Regions from separate parts of the Streptomyces sp. NBC_00414 genome, predicted to be linked through region 3. Evidence: riboswitches for the same ligand, from Rfam matches in the RefSeq annotation. Region 3 holds a riboswitch; each other region holds the start of a gene.
What was found. A riboswitch is a leader RNA that binds a small molecule or an ion and turns the genes downstream of it on or off. The one in region 3 is predicted to bind S-adenosylmethionine.
Positions count from the first base shown of each region.

Region 1: linked by a shared signal. The riboswitch ahead of OHS59_RS44510 (putative leader peptide) and the one ahead of OHS59_RS32040 (aminotransferase class V-fold PLP-dependent enzyme) in region 3 are both predicted to bind S-adenosylmethionine.
Region 2: linked by a shared signal. The riboswitch ahead of thrC (threonine synthase) and the one ahead of OHS59_RS32040 (aminotransferase class V-fold PLP-dependent enzyme) in region 3 are both predicted to bind S-adenosylmethionine.

Region 1 covers NZ_CP107935.1:1,809,859-1,814,756, reverse strand. The annotation lists gene OHS59_RS07955 (C40 family peptidase) at 1-36, shown strand, start outside; gene OHS59_RS07950 (GNAT family N-acetyltransferase) at 50-667, opposite strand; gene OHS59_RS07945 (glutathione S-transferase family protein) at 767-1,564, opposite strand; gene OHS59_RS44510 (putative leader peptide) at 1,684-1,791, opposite strand; SAM riboswitch class IV at 1,785-1,931, opposite strand; gene OHS59_RS44505 (putative leader peptide) at 1,994-2,323, shown strand; gene OHS59_RS07940 (LLM class flavin-dependent oxidoreductase) at 2,400-3,677, shown strand; gene OHS59_RS07935 (NtaA/DmoA family FMN-dependent monooxygenase) at 3,697-4,898, shown strand, end outside.
Region 2 covers NZ_CP107935.1:4,836,458-4,841,355, forward strand. The annotation lists gene OHS59_RS20760 (cold-shock protein) at 252-458, opposite strand; gene OHS59_RS20765 (MoaD/ThiS family protein) at 910-1,185, opposite strand; gene thrC (threonine synthase) at 1,302-2,609, opposite strand; SAM riboswitch class I at 2,625-2,782, opposite strand; gene OHS59_RS20775 (glucosyl-3-phosphoglycerate synthase) at 2,982-3,929, shown strand; gene OHS59_RS20780 (alpha,alpha-trehalose-phosphate synthase (UDP-forming)) at 4,160-4,898, shown strand, end outside.
Region 3 covers NZ_CP107935.1:7,372,697-7,377,594, reverse strand. The annotation lists gene OHS59_RS32055 (hypothetical protein) at 10-249, opposite strand; gene OHS59_RS32050 (rhomboid family intramembrane serine protease) at 407-1,147, shown strand; gene OHS59_RS32045 (Lrp/AsnC family transcriptional regulator) at 1,144-1,425, shown strand; gene OHS59_RS32040 (aminotransferase class V-fold PLP-dependent enzyme) at 1,507-2,886, opposite strand; SAM riboswitch class IV at 3,064-3,180, opposite strand; gene trpD (anthranilate phosphoribosyltransferase) at 3,462-4,526, opposite strand; gene qcrB (cytochrome bc1 complex cytochrome b subunit) at 4,643-4,898, opposite strand, start outside.

The sequences.
Region 1 (4,898 bases), 5.6 Mb from region 3:
GAGTCGGCGATCCACAGCGTGATACGCCCCGCCTGAGGGGCGTCGGCGGTCAGCGGGACCGTGGCGCCGATGCCGATGCCGATGCCGATGCCGATGCCGATGCCGATGCGGATGCCGGTGTCGGCTCCGTGAGCGCCTTGGTGAAACAGACGCTGAACGGGTTGCGGTCGTACGGGGCGTACGGCCGCACCTCCTGCCAGCCCTCCCGCGTGTAGAGCGCCCGTGCCTCCGGCTGGAGCGCGCCCGTCTGCAGCCACAGCCGCTCGACGCCGAGGCTCAGCGCGGTCGACTCCACCGCCGAAAGAGCCGCTCGCGCCAGGCCCCGGCCACGGTGGTCGGGGTGCACGAACACCCGCTTCACCTCGTGCCGGTCGGGCAGCCTGCGCAGTGAGGCGGTGGCCACCGGCACGTCGTCGGCGTAGGCGACCCAGGTGACGACGATCTCCTCGGCCGCGGGCTGCGGCGCACGCACCCGCCGGTGCTCGACGGGCGCGTAGCGCGGGGCCAGTTCGGCGGACATCTGCTCCCGCAGCCGGGCCGGAGCCGGGGCGTCCCACTCCTCGGACACCCAGCGGACCGCCGGTGCCCGCCGGACGGCACAATCCTCGTCCCTGGCTTCCCTGGCTTCCCTGGCTTCCAGGGTTTCCGTGGCTTCTTCCCTGATCATGCGGACATGCTCACACCGGCGGGCGAGGCGTGTCGTCGGCTGCGGCCTCCTGTTCGCAGAACGGAAACACCGTGTTCGCAACGGTGGCCGGGCAGGGCTCTAACGCCCCGTCCGCCCACTGCCGAGGAAGGCCGGGTGCCGGCCGAGACGCCGGACGTACCGATCCAGGTGGGGGTACGCGGACCGGGCGCCGCCATCCGTGCCGAGGTGGGTGAGCGCGACCCAGAGGTCGACGTCCGCGGCGGTGATCGCGTCACCCAACGCGTGGGTGTTCACAGACAGTTGGTGATCGAGCAGGGTCAGGGTCGCCGCCCTGGCATGGGGCGGGGCGGTCGGAGTGACGTCCCGGTCGAGGAGTTCACGCAGGGCGTCGATCTCGGCGGCCAGGGCCGGTGGCCGCAGCGCGGGCGGACAGGGCCCTTCGCCGTCCCGGAGGTCGGCGAGTTCCGCGAGGTCGGCGAGGTCGCGCAGGATGTCGGGCGTGTGGTTGCTGACGACGCGTCCGCTCCACCGGTCGCACAGCGCGGGCGCGGTGAGCGGGCCGTCGTAGTGGTGCCAGGTCGCCTCGTAGGCCCGGCGCAGCGCGGCGAAGGCGTCGGGTGTCTCGGCGGGGCGGGTCAGGACCGTGGTGGCCGTGGAGTTCTCAAGTCCCAGCAGGGCGAGGGTGATCGAGACGCGCAGCGAACGCTGACAGCCTTCGGACAGATACAGCTGATAGCGGTGCGCCGCCGGGTAGAAGCCGCCGGCGAGGCCGACGCCTATGCGGCCGCGGAAGCGGTGCGGGCGTGCGGTCGCGCTCGGTGCGGCCCCACTACAGGCGGGTGTGTCGGTGACCGGCGTACGTGCGGCCGTCGCGAAGGTACCTGTGCTCGCACCGCGGGAAACTGTCTCGGGCATGGCTCTCCAGAGGGAATCGCGGAAGCCCTGGCCGCCTTGTGGGCACCAGTGGCGAAACGGAGTGACTGCGCTGTGTCGTGCAGGTCCAACAGGCCCGGATCCAACGGACCGGCGGTGGACTAGTAAGCGCTGGAGACGCGCAACAGATCGATGTGCAGTCGCCTCGTCAAGCCGTTCCTGGGCAATTCCCACCCGTCCCGGTCCTGGCCCGCACGAGGCGGGACCACGCTTGTCCCGCCGCACCGGCGGAACCCGGTCGTCACCCGGGGCACCCCGTCGCGGTGGAAGGGTTGCCTGCCAGCGGGCCGGGGCCGATGACCGCACGGACGGGAAGGACTCCGTCCGACGGGCGCTGACAATCGTGACCGTCCCCGCAAGTGTCGGTGCGCTGAGTGAGGTCGTCAAGAAGGCGAGACGACGTCTCAGTACGTGGGCAGCCGGACCGGTCAGTACGTGGGCAGCCGGACCGCGGGCCGAGCCGTCCCCGGACTTCCGAGATCAATTACCGTCTGCCGGAAGAAAAGGAACAGCCGTACTGTTGTGTGCGTCGACGAGCAGACGGCGCCCGATCACGGGACCGCGAACGAGGCCGGCCGGACGCGGGTCCGCCGAGCCGCAGGGACGGAGGTGACGCACGTGCGACCACGCCCCGTGCCCCGCCTCCACGTTCCCGAGATCGCCCCGAGGCGCCGCGTCCGCCTTTACACCCGGCCGCACATCGACCTCCTGCGCATCGCCGGCGCGCTCTGTCGTCCCTGACCCGTACGTCTCGCGGCTCTGCCCTCGTCCGGTGAGGGCCGGCTCTCCCCTACGGTCGATCAGGAAGGCACGTCCCGTGTCCTCAGCACCCTCTGCCCTGCCCTCACCAACTCCCCACAGCGCCGCCCTGCACCTCGCCGTGGCGCTCGACGGCGCGGGCTGGCACCCCGCCGCCTGGCGCGAACCGGTTGCCCGCCCCCGTGACCTGCTCACCGCCGGCTACTGGACGGACCTCGTCACCGAGGCCGAACGCGGCCTGCTCGACTTCGTGACCATCGAGGACGCCCTCGGCCTCCAGTCCTCGCACTTCACCGAACCCGACGGACGGACCGACCAGGTCCGCGGCCGTCTCGACGCCGTCCTCATCGCCGCCCGCGTCGCACCGCTGACCAGCCACATAGGTCTGCTGCCGACCGTGGTGGCCACCCACACGGAGCCCTTCCACATTTCGAAGGCCATCGCCACGCTCGACTATGTGAGCACCGGCCGCGCGGGCGTCCGGGTGCAGGTGTCGGCCCGCCGGAACGAGGCCGCGCACTTCGGCCGCCGTACGCTCCCCTCGTTCCGTATCGAGGACCTGGGCAGCCCCGAGGTGCGGGAGCTGACGGTCGACCTCTTCGACGAGGCGGCCGACCACGTCGAAGCGGTACGGCGGCTGTGGGACAGTTGGGAGGACGGCGCGGAGATCCGGGACGTCGCCACCGGCCGGTTCGTGGACCGGGACAAGCTGCACTACATCGACTTCGAGGGCAAGCACTTCAGCGTCAAGGGACCCTCGATCACCCCCAGGCCCCCGCAGGGCCAGCCGCTGGTCGGTGCGCTCGCCCACGAGACCGTGACCGGCGCGCCGTTCCGGCTCCTCGGCCGCTCCGCCGACCTCGGGTTCGTCACCCCGCACGACATCGGGCAGGCCCGGACGATCGTGGCCGCGGTGCGCGCCGAACAGGACGCGGCCGGGCGGGCCGGGGAGACCCTGCACCTCTTCGGCGACCTGGTCGTCCTCCTGGACGACGACCCCGCCGAGGCCGCGGCCCGCAAGGAGCGGCTCGACGCCCTCGCGGGGTACCCGTACACGAGCGACGCCCGGATCTTCACCGGCACCCCGGTCGAACTGGCCGACCTGCTCCAGGAGTTGAGCGAGGCCGGGCTCACCGGCTTCCGGCTGCGCCCCGCCGTCGCCGGTCACGACCTCCCCGCGATCACCCGGGGCCTGGTCCCCGAACTCCAGCGCCGGGGCGTCTTCCGGCACGCGTACGAGGCCGACACCCTGCGCGGGCTGCTCGGGCTCGACCGCCCGGCCAACCGCTACGCCGCCCCCGAAGCCGTGGCCGCCGACGCCGTCACCACCGCCTGAGCCGGAAGGACCCACGAACATGAGCGAGCCCCGCAAGCCCGTCAAGCAGATCCACCTCGCGGCCCACTTCCCCGGCGTCAACAACACCACCGTGTGGAGCGACCCCGAAGCCGGCAGCCACATCGAGTTCAGCTCCTTCGCCCATTTCGCGCGCACCGCCGAACGCGCCAAGTTCGACTTCCTGTTCCTCGCCGAAGGCCTGCGCCTGCGCGAACAGGGCGGCCGGATATACGACTTGGACGTCGTCGGCCGGCCCGACACCTTCACCGTCCTGTCCGCGCTCGCCGCCGTCACCGAACGCCTCGGACTGACCGGCACCATCAACTCCACGTTCAACGAGCCCTACGAGGTGGCCCGGCAGTTCGCGAGCCTCGACCACCTCTCCGACGGACGCGCCGCCTGGAACGTCGTCACCTCCTGGGACGCCTTCACCGGCGAGAACTTCCGCCGCGGCGGCTTCCTCCCGAAGGAGGAGCGCTACTCCCGGGCCAAGGAGTTCCTGGCCACCGCGAACGAGCTCTTCGACTCCTGGCGCGGGGACGAGATCGTCGCCGACCAGGAGACCGGCACGTTCCTGCGCGACGCCAAGGCCGGAGCCTTCGTCCACCAGGGGCAGCACTTCGACATCGAGGGGCGGTTCAACGTCCCCCGCTCCCCGCAGGGCCGCCCGGTGATCTTCCAGGCCGGCGACTCCGAGGAGGGCCGCGAGTTCGCCGCGGCCGGCGCCGACGCGATCTTCAGCCGGTACGCCACCCTCAAGGAGGGCCAGGAGTTCTACACGGACGTCAAGGGCCGGCTGGCCCGCCACGGCCGTACCCCCGACCAGCTGCTGATCCTGCCCGCCGCGACCTTCGTCCTGGGCGACACGGACGCCGAGGCCCAGGAACTGGCCCACGAGGTGCGCCGGCAGCAGGTCAGCGGGGCGACCGCGCTCAAGCACCTGGAGTTCGTCTGGAACCGCGACCTGTCCGGGTACGACCCGGACGGGCCGCTGCCCGACATCGACCCCGACCTCGGAGAGCACACCCTCGCCCGCGGCCGGGCCCAGGTGCGGATGTACCGCGACCCGCTGGCCACCGCCCGCGAGTGGCGGGAGCTGGCCGCGGCCAACAAGTGGTCGATCCGCGACCTGGTCATCGAGACGGGCAGCCGGCAGGCCTTCGTCGGCTCCCCGGCGACGGTCGCGGACACGATCAACGAGTTCGTGCAGGCCGACGCCAG
Region 2 (4,898 bases), 2.5 Mb from region 3:
GTGCAAGCGCCTCTCGATGATCCGCAGGTGGGAGAGGGTGCGAGGACAGGGCGGCCGATGACCATGGGGCGCGCGCACGCCTCACGCACCACCCGCGAGCGCCCCGCGACCGGCACCCGGGAGGGCATGCGGGGCACGACAGCTGGACAGACATGCCGCCCGGCACCCGGGCAGACATGCCGAAGGGCCCGTACCCGGGAGGTACGAGCCCTTCGGAAGAAGAACGTCGCTGCAGTAAGTCGGCGCGTGCTTCAGCCGGTCGCCAGCCGGACCATGTCCGCCTGCGGCCCCTTCTGGCCTTGCGAGATCTCGAAATCGACTCGCTGACCCTCTTCCAGGGTGCGGTAGCCGTCCATCTGAATCGCGCTGTAGTGGACGAATACATCCGCACCACCGTCGACCGCGATGAAGCCGTACCCCTTCTCCGCGTTGAACCATTTGACGGTGCCCTGAGCCATGCCTAACTCCCCTATTACTGGCCCTTGCACAGACCCGCACTTCGCGGATCCGGGTCAGACCTCACCCCCCAACGGTTGGGGGTGTGCGCCGGAACGCGTCGACCGCGGCTGAATGTATCCGTCCAACTGCCGTCTGCAACAGGTCAATCCGACGAGAATTCCGGGCACGGCTGATCGGAAATATGTGAAGGATTTACGAAGATTCAGGGCAAGTCGGGCTCGTTAAATGCCATAAACGGCTCAAACAGGCCAGTCACTTTGGCTGCTTCTTGTCGGGCCCCGGGCGCGAACTCCTATGCGCCGACCATGCGAAGCGAAGCAGGTTCCCCAACTGTACCGCGCTCAACCATACAGAATTGCCCCCTCCGCTTCTCTCACGGAGGGGGCAATTCGATGAACTCTGCGTGTTCGGCATTACCTAGGGTAATTTTCAGCCGTCACGCCGGGGCGCTCAGCCTCCGGCGACCGCCGGGATGATCGAGACCCCGACGCCGTCCGGCGTGGCCGTCTCCAGACCCTGCTCGAAGCGGACGTCGTCGTCGTTGACGTACACGTTGACGAACCGCCGCAGCTTCCCCTGGTCGTCCAGCACGCGGGCCGCGATGCCGGTGTGGTTCTTCTCCAGATCGGCGATGACCTCGGCGAGGGTCGCCCCTTCGGCGGCCACTTCGGCCTGACCACCCGTGTAGGTGCGCAGAATGGTGGGGATGCGGACGTTGACGCTCATGGAACAGGACCTCCGGTCGGGTGCGTAGCGCCCCGATAGGGGCGCGGGGCGGTGACATGTGCGGTTCCGCCGCGGGGCGCGGCCGGCCCCCACCGGCCCGCAGCGTAAAACAACGGCTAGGAACCGAGGCCGGCCTCGTGGAAGGAGTCGAGGTTCGGACGAATGGTCGCGGTCAGCCCCGTGTCGGAGGCGACGGCGTCCAGCGTCTTCAGACCGTCCCCGGTGTTGAGGACGACGGTCGTCAGCGTGGGATCGAGCAGACCGGCCTCGATCAGCTTCTTCGCGACCCCCACCGTCACCCCGCCGGCGGTCTCCGCGAAGATCCCCTCGGTCCGCGCCAGGAGCTTGATCGCGTCGACGACCTGCTCGTCGTTCACGTCCTCCACGGCGCCCCCGGTGCGACGGGCGATGTCGAGCACGTACGGCCCGTCGGCCGGGTTCCCGATGGCGAGGGACTTCGCGATCGTGTTCGGCTTCTGCGGCCGTACGACGTCGTGCCCGGCCTTGAAGGCGACGGACACCGGTGAACAGCCCTCGGCCTGGGCACCGAAGATCTTGTACGGCTTGTCCTCGACGAGGCCGAGCTCGATCAGTTCCTTCAGGCCCTTGTCGATCTTCGTCAGCTGCGAGCCGGAGGCGATGGGCACGACCAGCTGGTCCGGCAGCCGCCAGCCGAGCTGCTCACAGATCTCGTACGCCAGGGTCTTGGAGCCCTCCGCGTAGTACGGCCGCAGGTTGACGTTGACGAAACCCCAGCCCTCGCCGGCCGGGTCGCCGATCAGCTCGGAGCAGAAGCGGTTCACGTCGTCGTAGTTGCCCTCGATGCCGACGAGCTCGCCGCCGTAGACCGCGGCCATGACGACCTTGCCCTGCTCCAGGTCGTGCGGGATGAACACGCAGGAACGGAAGCCGGCACGGGCCGCGGCTGCGCCCACCGCACCGGCGAGGTTGCCGGTGGAGGAGCAGGAAAGGGTGGTGAAATCGAAAGCGCGCGCGGCCTCGATGGCCTGGGCGACGACGCGGTCCTTGAAGGAGTGCGTCGGGTTGCCCGAGTCGTCCTTGACGAAGAGCTTGCCCGCGTCGACGCCCAGCTCACGGGCCAGGTTGTCGGCCTGCACGAGCTTGGTCCAGCCGGGGTTGATGTTCGGCTTCTCCGCCACGTCCGCGGGGACGGGCAGCAGCGGCGCGTACCGCCAGATGTTCGCGGGGCCCGCTTCGATCCGCTTGCGGAGTTCCTCGGTGTCGTAGCCGGAGAAGTCGTAGGCGATCTCCAGCGGGCCGAAACACTCCTCGCAGGCGAAGACCGGACCGAGCGGGACGCGGTGGCCGCACTCGCGGCAGGAGAGCGCGGCGGCCGGACCGAGGTCGACGGAGTTGGCGACGGGGGTGGAATTCGTGGTGCTTGCAACTGTCTGCGCAGCCATGGAGGCGAGGCCCTTTCCTCATCTTCCTCACGACGCACTTCGCCATGAGACGGATTTGGCACCTTCCCGAGCCGGGAGCCTCGCTGCGCTGATCGGCGATGATCAGGACGAGACCGGCTGGAGGGTTGCCGGGGCTTCAACGGGCCGTATCCCTCTGCCCCTCTGGATGAGCGGTATTCAGTTGTGGTCCTGCACGTGATTTTAGTTGTCCACGCAACGACCCCCGACATGCGATGGTCATCAGCGTTGTTCAAGACTGTAACCGAAGGCCTGGATGGTGGAGAGAGCCGTCCGAACCGCGAGATGACCGTCACACCGGGTTTCCGTCCCTTCGGACGCACGCATCCCAATGAACGCAAGGGAGAGCCGCACGTGCTGGAAGACGTCGAGCGCTGGCTGAGCACGCGCTCCTGGTCCGTCGAGGACCGCCCGCTCAAGAAGATCGTCGCCGCGAAGCGGTCCACCGGGTCCACGGTGAGTGTCGTACTGCCCGCACTCAACGAGGAGGAGACGGTCGGCGAGATCGTCGCCGTGATCCGCCGCGAGCTGATGACCGCGAAAGTGCCGCTCGTCGACGAGATCGTGGTGATCGACTCGGGCTCCACGGACCGCACCTCCGAGGTCGCCGCGGCGGCGGGCGCCCGTGTGGTGCACCGGGACGAGATCCTGCCCCGCATCCCGGCCGTCCCCGGCAAGGGCGAGGTGCTGTGGCGCTCGCTGCTCGTCACGCGCGGGGACATCGTGGCCTTCGTCGACGCGGACCTGAAGGAGTTCTCCGCGGACTTCGTCTCCGGGATCGTCGGTCCGCTGCTCACCGACCCGGGCGTGGACCTCGTCAAGGCGATGTACGACCGTCCGCTCGGCTCCGCCGCGGGTCAGGGCGGCCGGGTCACGGAACTCATGGCCCGCCCGCTGCTCAACATGCACTGGCCGCAGCTGGCGGGCTTCGTCCAGCCGCTGGGCGGGGAGTACGCGGCCCGCCGCTCCCTCCTCGAACGGCTGCCGTTCCCCGTCGGGTACGGCGTGGAGCTGGGCATGCTGGTCGACTCGCTGCACCTGGTCGGCCTGGACGCCCTCGCGCAGGTCGACGTGGGCGTGCGCAAGCACCGGCACCAGGACGGGCAGGCGCTCGGGCGGATGTCCGCGGCGATCTACCGCACGGCTCAGCTGCGGCTTGCGCGTGGGCACATGATCCGGCCGTCGCTCACGCAGTTCGTGCGGGGGGAGAGCGGCTTCGAGCCGCGGACGCATTCGGTGGACATGGAGGAACGTCCCCCGATGATCGACATCGGAGAGTACGTGTCGCGGCGCGCGGCGTAGGGGCACGGCTCCGCTGCGCGGGAAGCACCGTCGTCGGCTGCGGCCCGGTGGAACCGATTGCGCCGTTCCCCGCGCCCCCATCAGGGGCGCGGGGAACGGCGCAATCTTTTGTCTTTAGGGGCGCGGGGAACTGCGCGGCCCGCCCCCGCCGGGGGCCAGGTGACCCACGACCTCCCTCCGCGGCCAGGGGGAACGTTTGAGCGGATAGCGCTGCGGCTAGATTTCGAGTCATGGCTCACACGCACGGCACCCACCCCGTCCTCGTCGCGTCCAACCGCGGCCCGGTCTCGTACACGAAGGACGAGTCCGGCGAGCTCACGGCCAAGCGCGGCGGAGGCGGACTCGTGTCGGGCCTCTCCGCGATCGGCCCCGACGCCGGCGCCCTGTGGGTCTGCTCGGCCCTCGGCGACGGCGACCGCGAGGCGGTACGGCGCGGCGTCGGCGAAGAGGGCGTACGGATGCTCGACATCGACGCCGAGACCCACGCGGCCGCATACAACGGCATCGCCAACTCCGCGCTCTGGTTCGTCCACCACATGCTGTACCAGACACCCCTGGAACCCGTCTTCGACGCGGAGTTCCGGCGCCAGTGGGCGGCCTACGAGACGTACAACCAGGCCTTCGCCGAGGCGCTGGCCGAGGAGGCGGCGGACGGCGCCGCGGTCCTCGTACAGGACTACCACCTCACCCTCGTGCCTCGGATGCTCCGCGAGCTCCGTCCCGACCTGCGGATCGGGCACTTCTCGCACACCCCGTGGGCCCCGCCGGACTACTTCCGGCTGCTCCCGGACGACATCGCGGCGAAGGTTCTCGACGGGATCCTCGGCGCCGACCGGGCCGCGTTCCTCACCCAGCGGTGGGCGGACGCGTTCACGGAGTGCTGCCGGACCGTACTGGGGCCCGACTACGACCCGGACACGCGGATCGGCGTGCACGGCCTCGGCGCCGACGCGGACTTCCTGCGCGAGC
Region 3 (4,898 bases):
CCGCTCCTGTCAGGAGCCGGCGCCCGGCCTGTCCACGAGTTCCACCTGATCCACCGCGTTGCACCACCGGCAGCGCACGGAGTCGATGGTCTCACTGACCACGTTGCGCTCCTCGACCTTGGGTTCCCCGGCCAGGTCGAGATGCACGTACTCGACGACCTTCGACGAACGGGTCACATCGAATCGCGTGAGGTTGCCGCAGAGCGTGCAGCGCCACCGGGTCTCGGCCGTCGGGAGGGGAACCGTCATCGTGGCAGTCGCTCGCTTTCCGTAAGTCTCCGTGCCGCACCAGATTCCCTGGAGCGTGTGGCTCGTAACCCTACGGCCTGGCGGGTACTCGACGCCCGTCCACCGGGAGCGGCGAGGCGCTCTGCGTGGTTCGGTCCCGTTACGTCATGCTCTGCTCATGCTCGGCAACTGGGGTACATCCGGCAACAGGACGCTCAGGGCGGTCCGAAGTCAGCCCGCTCCGGTCACCTACGGACTGATCGCCCTGTGCTGCGCGATCTTCGTGATCGGCCCGGCCTCGGGGCTCGGTCCGGCGTACGGCACCGGTGACGAGCTGCTTTCGGCCCAGCGGGCCTATTTCGAGCGGTGGGGCGTGGTGCCCGTCGAGCTGTTCCAGGGCACTCTGCGGGCCGCCGCCACCCCGGCCACCGCGCTGTTCGTGCACGGCAGCTGGCTGCATCTACTGGGGAACATGCTCTTCCTCTACGTCTTCGGGGCGATGGCCGAGGAGAGGATGGGCCACTTCGAGTTCGCCCTCTTCTACGTGGGCTGCGGCTACCTCGCCCTGCTGGGCTACGCGGTCGCCCACGCCGACTCGGCGCAGACCCTCGTGGGCGCCTCGGGGGCGATCTCCGCGGTCCTCGGCGCGTTTCTGTACCTGTTCCCCAAAGCCCGGGTGACCAGTCTCTTTCCGTTCCTCTTCTTCCTCCCGCTGCGGTTTCCCGCCTATGTGGTGCTGCCGTTCTGGGTGTCCCTGCAGTGGCTGGCGGCGGGGCGCGCGTCGCAGGGGCCGGGGGTCGCCTATCTGGCGCACCTGCTGGGCTTCTCCGCCGGCTTCCTCTACGCGTGGGTGCGGTACGGCCGTCCGGCTAGAGTGAAAAGCCCAGCGACGGCCACCGAGGGAGAAAACCAGCCGTGATCACCGCGATCGTGCTCATCAAGACCAGCGTGGACCGGATTCCCGAGATCGCCGAGTCGATCGCGGCGCTGGACAGCGTCAGCGAGGTCTTCTCCGTCACGGGGACGTACGACTTGATCGCCATGGTCCGGGTGAAGGCTCATGACGATCTGGCCGACGTCATTCCCGGCATGATCAGCAAGATTCCGGGGGTCGAGGGCACGGACACGCATGTGGCGTTCCGCACGTACTCGCAGCACGACCTGGAGGCCGCGTTCGCCATCGGGGGCGACAACTAGCCCTCTCCGGGGAGGGGGTGCGGGCTGTGTGTCGGGTGCCGCGCCGTCGTGGCTGGCCGCGCCCCTTACGGGGCCCATCCTCTACGCGGCCGGGACGCAGCGCCCGTTCTCCGTGCGGTAGGTCCAGCTGGCGCCGTTCTTGACGAGTTCCTTCACGGCGCCCACGAAACGGTTCACGTGTTCGTCGGGGGTGCCCGCGCCGAAGCTGACGCGGATGGCGTTCAGGGACTTCTCGCCGGGGGCGGCCTCGGGGGCACCGCACTCGCCCTGGGACTGCGGGTCGCTGCCGAGGAGCGTACGGACGAGCGGGTGGGCGCAGAAGAGGCCGTCGCGGACGCCGATGCCGTACTCGGCGGAGAGCGCGGCGGCGAAGTGCGAACTGTTCCAGCCGTCGACGACGAACGAGATGACGCCGACGCGCGGGGCGTCGTCACCGAAGAGCGAGAGCACGCGGACCTCCGGCACCTCGGCGAGGCCCCGGCGGACGGTGGCGACGAGCTGCTGCTCACGGGCGACCAGCGTGTCGAAGCCGGCCTCGGTGAGGGCCTTGCAGGCGGAGGCGATGGAGTAGGCGCCGATGACGTTGGGCGAACCGGCCTCGTGCCGTGCGGCGCTCTCGTGCCACTCGACGTCCACGCCGCCGTCCACGCGCCGCGACACCTTCTTCGAGGCACCACCGCCGGCGAGGTACGGGTCGGCCTCGCGCAGCCAGTCGAAGCGCCCCGCGAGCACGCCCGAGCCGAACGGCGCGTACAGCTTGTGGCCGGAGAACGCGACCCAGTCCACGTCCAACTCCTGTACGGAGACGGGGTGGTGGGGCGCGAGCTGGGCCGCGTCGAGCACGATGCGGGCGCCGTGCGCGTGGGCGGCGGCGGCCAGTTCCCGTACGGGCCACAGCTCACCGGTGACGTTCGAGGCGCCCGTGACGCACACCAGCGCCGGACCGTAGGGGTCCCGCTCTGCGAGGGCCCGCTCCAGCGTCGCGACGGCCTCGGCCGGGGTGCGCGGGGCGTTGAGGTAGGTGACCCGGGCGTCCTGCCACGGCAGCAGCGACGCGTGGTGCTCGGTCTCGAAGACGAAGACCTGGCAGTCGGCGGGGAGGGCGGCGGCGAGGAGGTTGAGCGAGTCGGTGGTGGACCGGGTGAAGACGACCTCGTCGTCGTCCCGGCAGTCGAGGAACTCCCCCACGGTCCTGCGGGCGTTCTCGAAGAGGTCCGTGGAGAGCTGGGACAGGTAGCCGGCCCCGCGGTGCACGCTGCCGTAGTACGGGGCGTACGCGGCGACGTCGTCCCACACGCGCTGGAGGGCGGGGGCGCTGGCCGCGTAGTCGAGCGCGGCGTAGGTGACCTCTCCGCCGGTCACGAGCGGCACGGTGACGTCCCGGCCCAGGACGGCCAGGGGCCCGTCGGTGCCGGTGGCACAGTGGGCGGACCGGTCGGCGGCGGTGGTGGAGACAGACATGGCGAACTCCCGTGAGAGGCAGGCGAGATCACCGTGCGAGCGGACAGGGCTCAGCACGGGAAAGGTGAAAGGGGTACGCGGAAGTGGGGCTCGGCGCCCTATCGCATTCGCTTGCTCATGAAAGGCTCCCTCGAACGACCAGGACCCCTGGTGTGTCCGCTCCAGCGAGCGGTGAGGGGTCCGCGCTTGCCGTAGACCTCACTGCCTACGACCTGGTCTTCACCCGGGGCACCCCGCCACGGACGGAGGGTTGCCGGACAGTCGGCCGGGGCCTGTTGACTGTCACTCATGACCTGCCAGCATCATGCCACACGATGATCCGACCGCAACCGCCCTGTCCGCATACCGGGACGACCGACCTGGTCCCCACCTCAGGGGCTCCACCCCCGAACCCCCGATTGCGCAGTTCCCCGCGCCCCTAGGGGGCCCTAGGGGCGCGCCCGGCGGATCAGGGGCGCGGGGAACGGCACAATCGTGTGGGCCCACCCCCACCCGGCGGATCAGGGGCGCGGGGAACGGCGCGATCTTTTGCGCCCGCCCCGCCAACCCGCACCCCGCACCGCCAGCGCCAGCGCCTACGCGTTGGTCGCGGCCACCCACCGCTCAAGCGTCCGCAACGCCGCCCCGGAATCGATCGCCTCCGCGGCGCGAGCCATCTGCGTCCGGATCTGTTCGGCGAGCGACCCGGAGCCGGGCGCGAGAGCCACCAGCGCCGCCGCCGAGTTCAGCAGCACCGCCTCCCGCACGGGCCCCCGCTCACCCCCCAGCAGCCGTCGCGCGACATCCGCGTTGTACGAGGCGTCGGCCCCCCGCAGCGCCTCCACCGGCACCAGCTCGATCCCCACGTCACGCGGGTCGAAGGCCTCCTCGTGGACCTTCCCGTCCCGTACGACCCACACCCGGGACGTGGACGTGGTGGTCAGCTCGTCGAGCCCGTCGTCGCCGCGGAAGACGAGCGAGGAGTTGCCGCGCTCGGCAAGGACCCCGGCCACGATGGGCGCCATGGGCGCGTGCGCGACCCCGACGGCCTGGGACTTCACCCGGGCCGGGTTGGTGAGCGGACCGAGGAAGTTGAAGACGGTGCGGATGCCCAGTTGCCCGCGCGCCGCCGCCACGTGCCGCAGCGCCGGATGGAACTTCACGGCGAAGCAGAAGGTGATCCCGGCCTCCTCGGCCACCTCGGCCACCCGCCGCGGAGTCAGCTCCAGGTTCACGCCGAGCTTTTCGAGCACGTCCGAGGCGCCGGACGCGGAGGAGGCCGCGCGGTTGCCGTGCTTGACGACCTTGGCACCCGTACCGGCGATGACGACGGCCGACATCGTCGAGATGTTGACGGTCTTCGCGCCGTCACCGCCGGTGCCGACGATGTCGACGGTGTCACCCGGCACTTCGATCACGTTGGCGTGCGCGTACATCGTGCGCACCATGCCGGAGATCTCCTCGACGGTCTCGCCCTTGGCCCGCAGGGCCACCGCGAACCCGGCGATCTGCGCGTCGGTCGCCTCGCCCCGCATGATCAGGTCCATCGCCCAGGCCGTGTCGTCGGCGCCCAGGTCGCGCCCGTCCAGCAGGCCGTTCAGGAGGGCGGGCCAGGAACGGCCCGCCGCGAAGTCGCCTCCAGCGGGGGTCACAGCACTCATCTGCCGCTCCTGGGTTCGTGTCCGGGGATGTGGGTCCACCCTATCCAGCCCCGGGGACGGCAAAGAGCCCCGTCCATGCAATGGACGGGGCTCCTGCCGTGGCGAACAGGTGGTGATCAGTGGTGGCCGTGGCCGCTCGTGATCTCCTTGTACTCCTCGGCGGTCGGCTTGGGGATCTGGCCGTCCTCACCGAAGTAGGCGGTGCTGAGCTTCGCGCGGAGCTTCTGCGGGCCCTTCACCTTGCGCTCGACGCCGTTCTCGTCGACCGTCGGGCCGATCTCGGCCGGCTTGTACTGCTCGTGCGCCGTGAGGGTGTGCATGGCCTCCTGGCTGAGCGGCTCGTGCACCTCGACGAACTCACCGTGCGGCAGG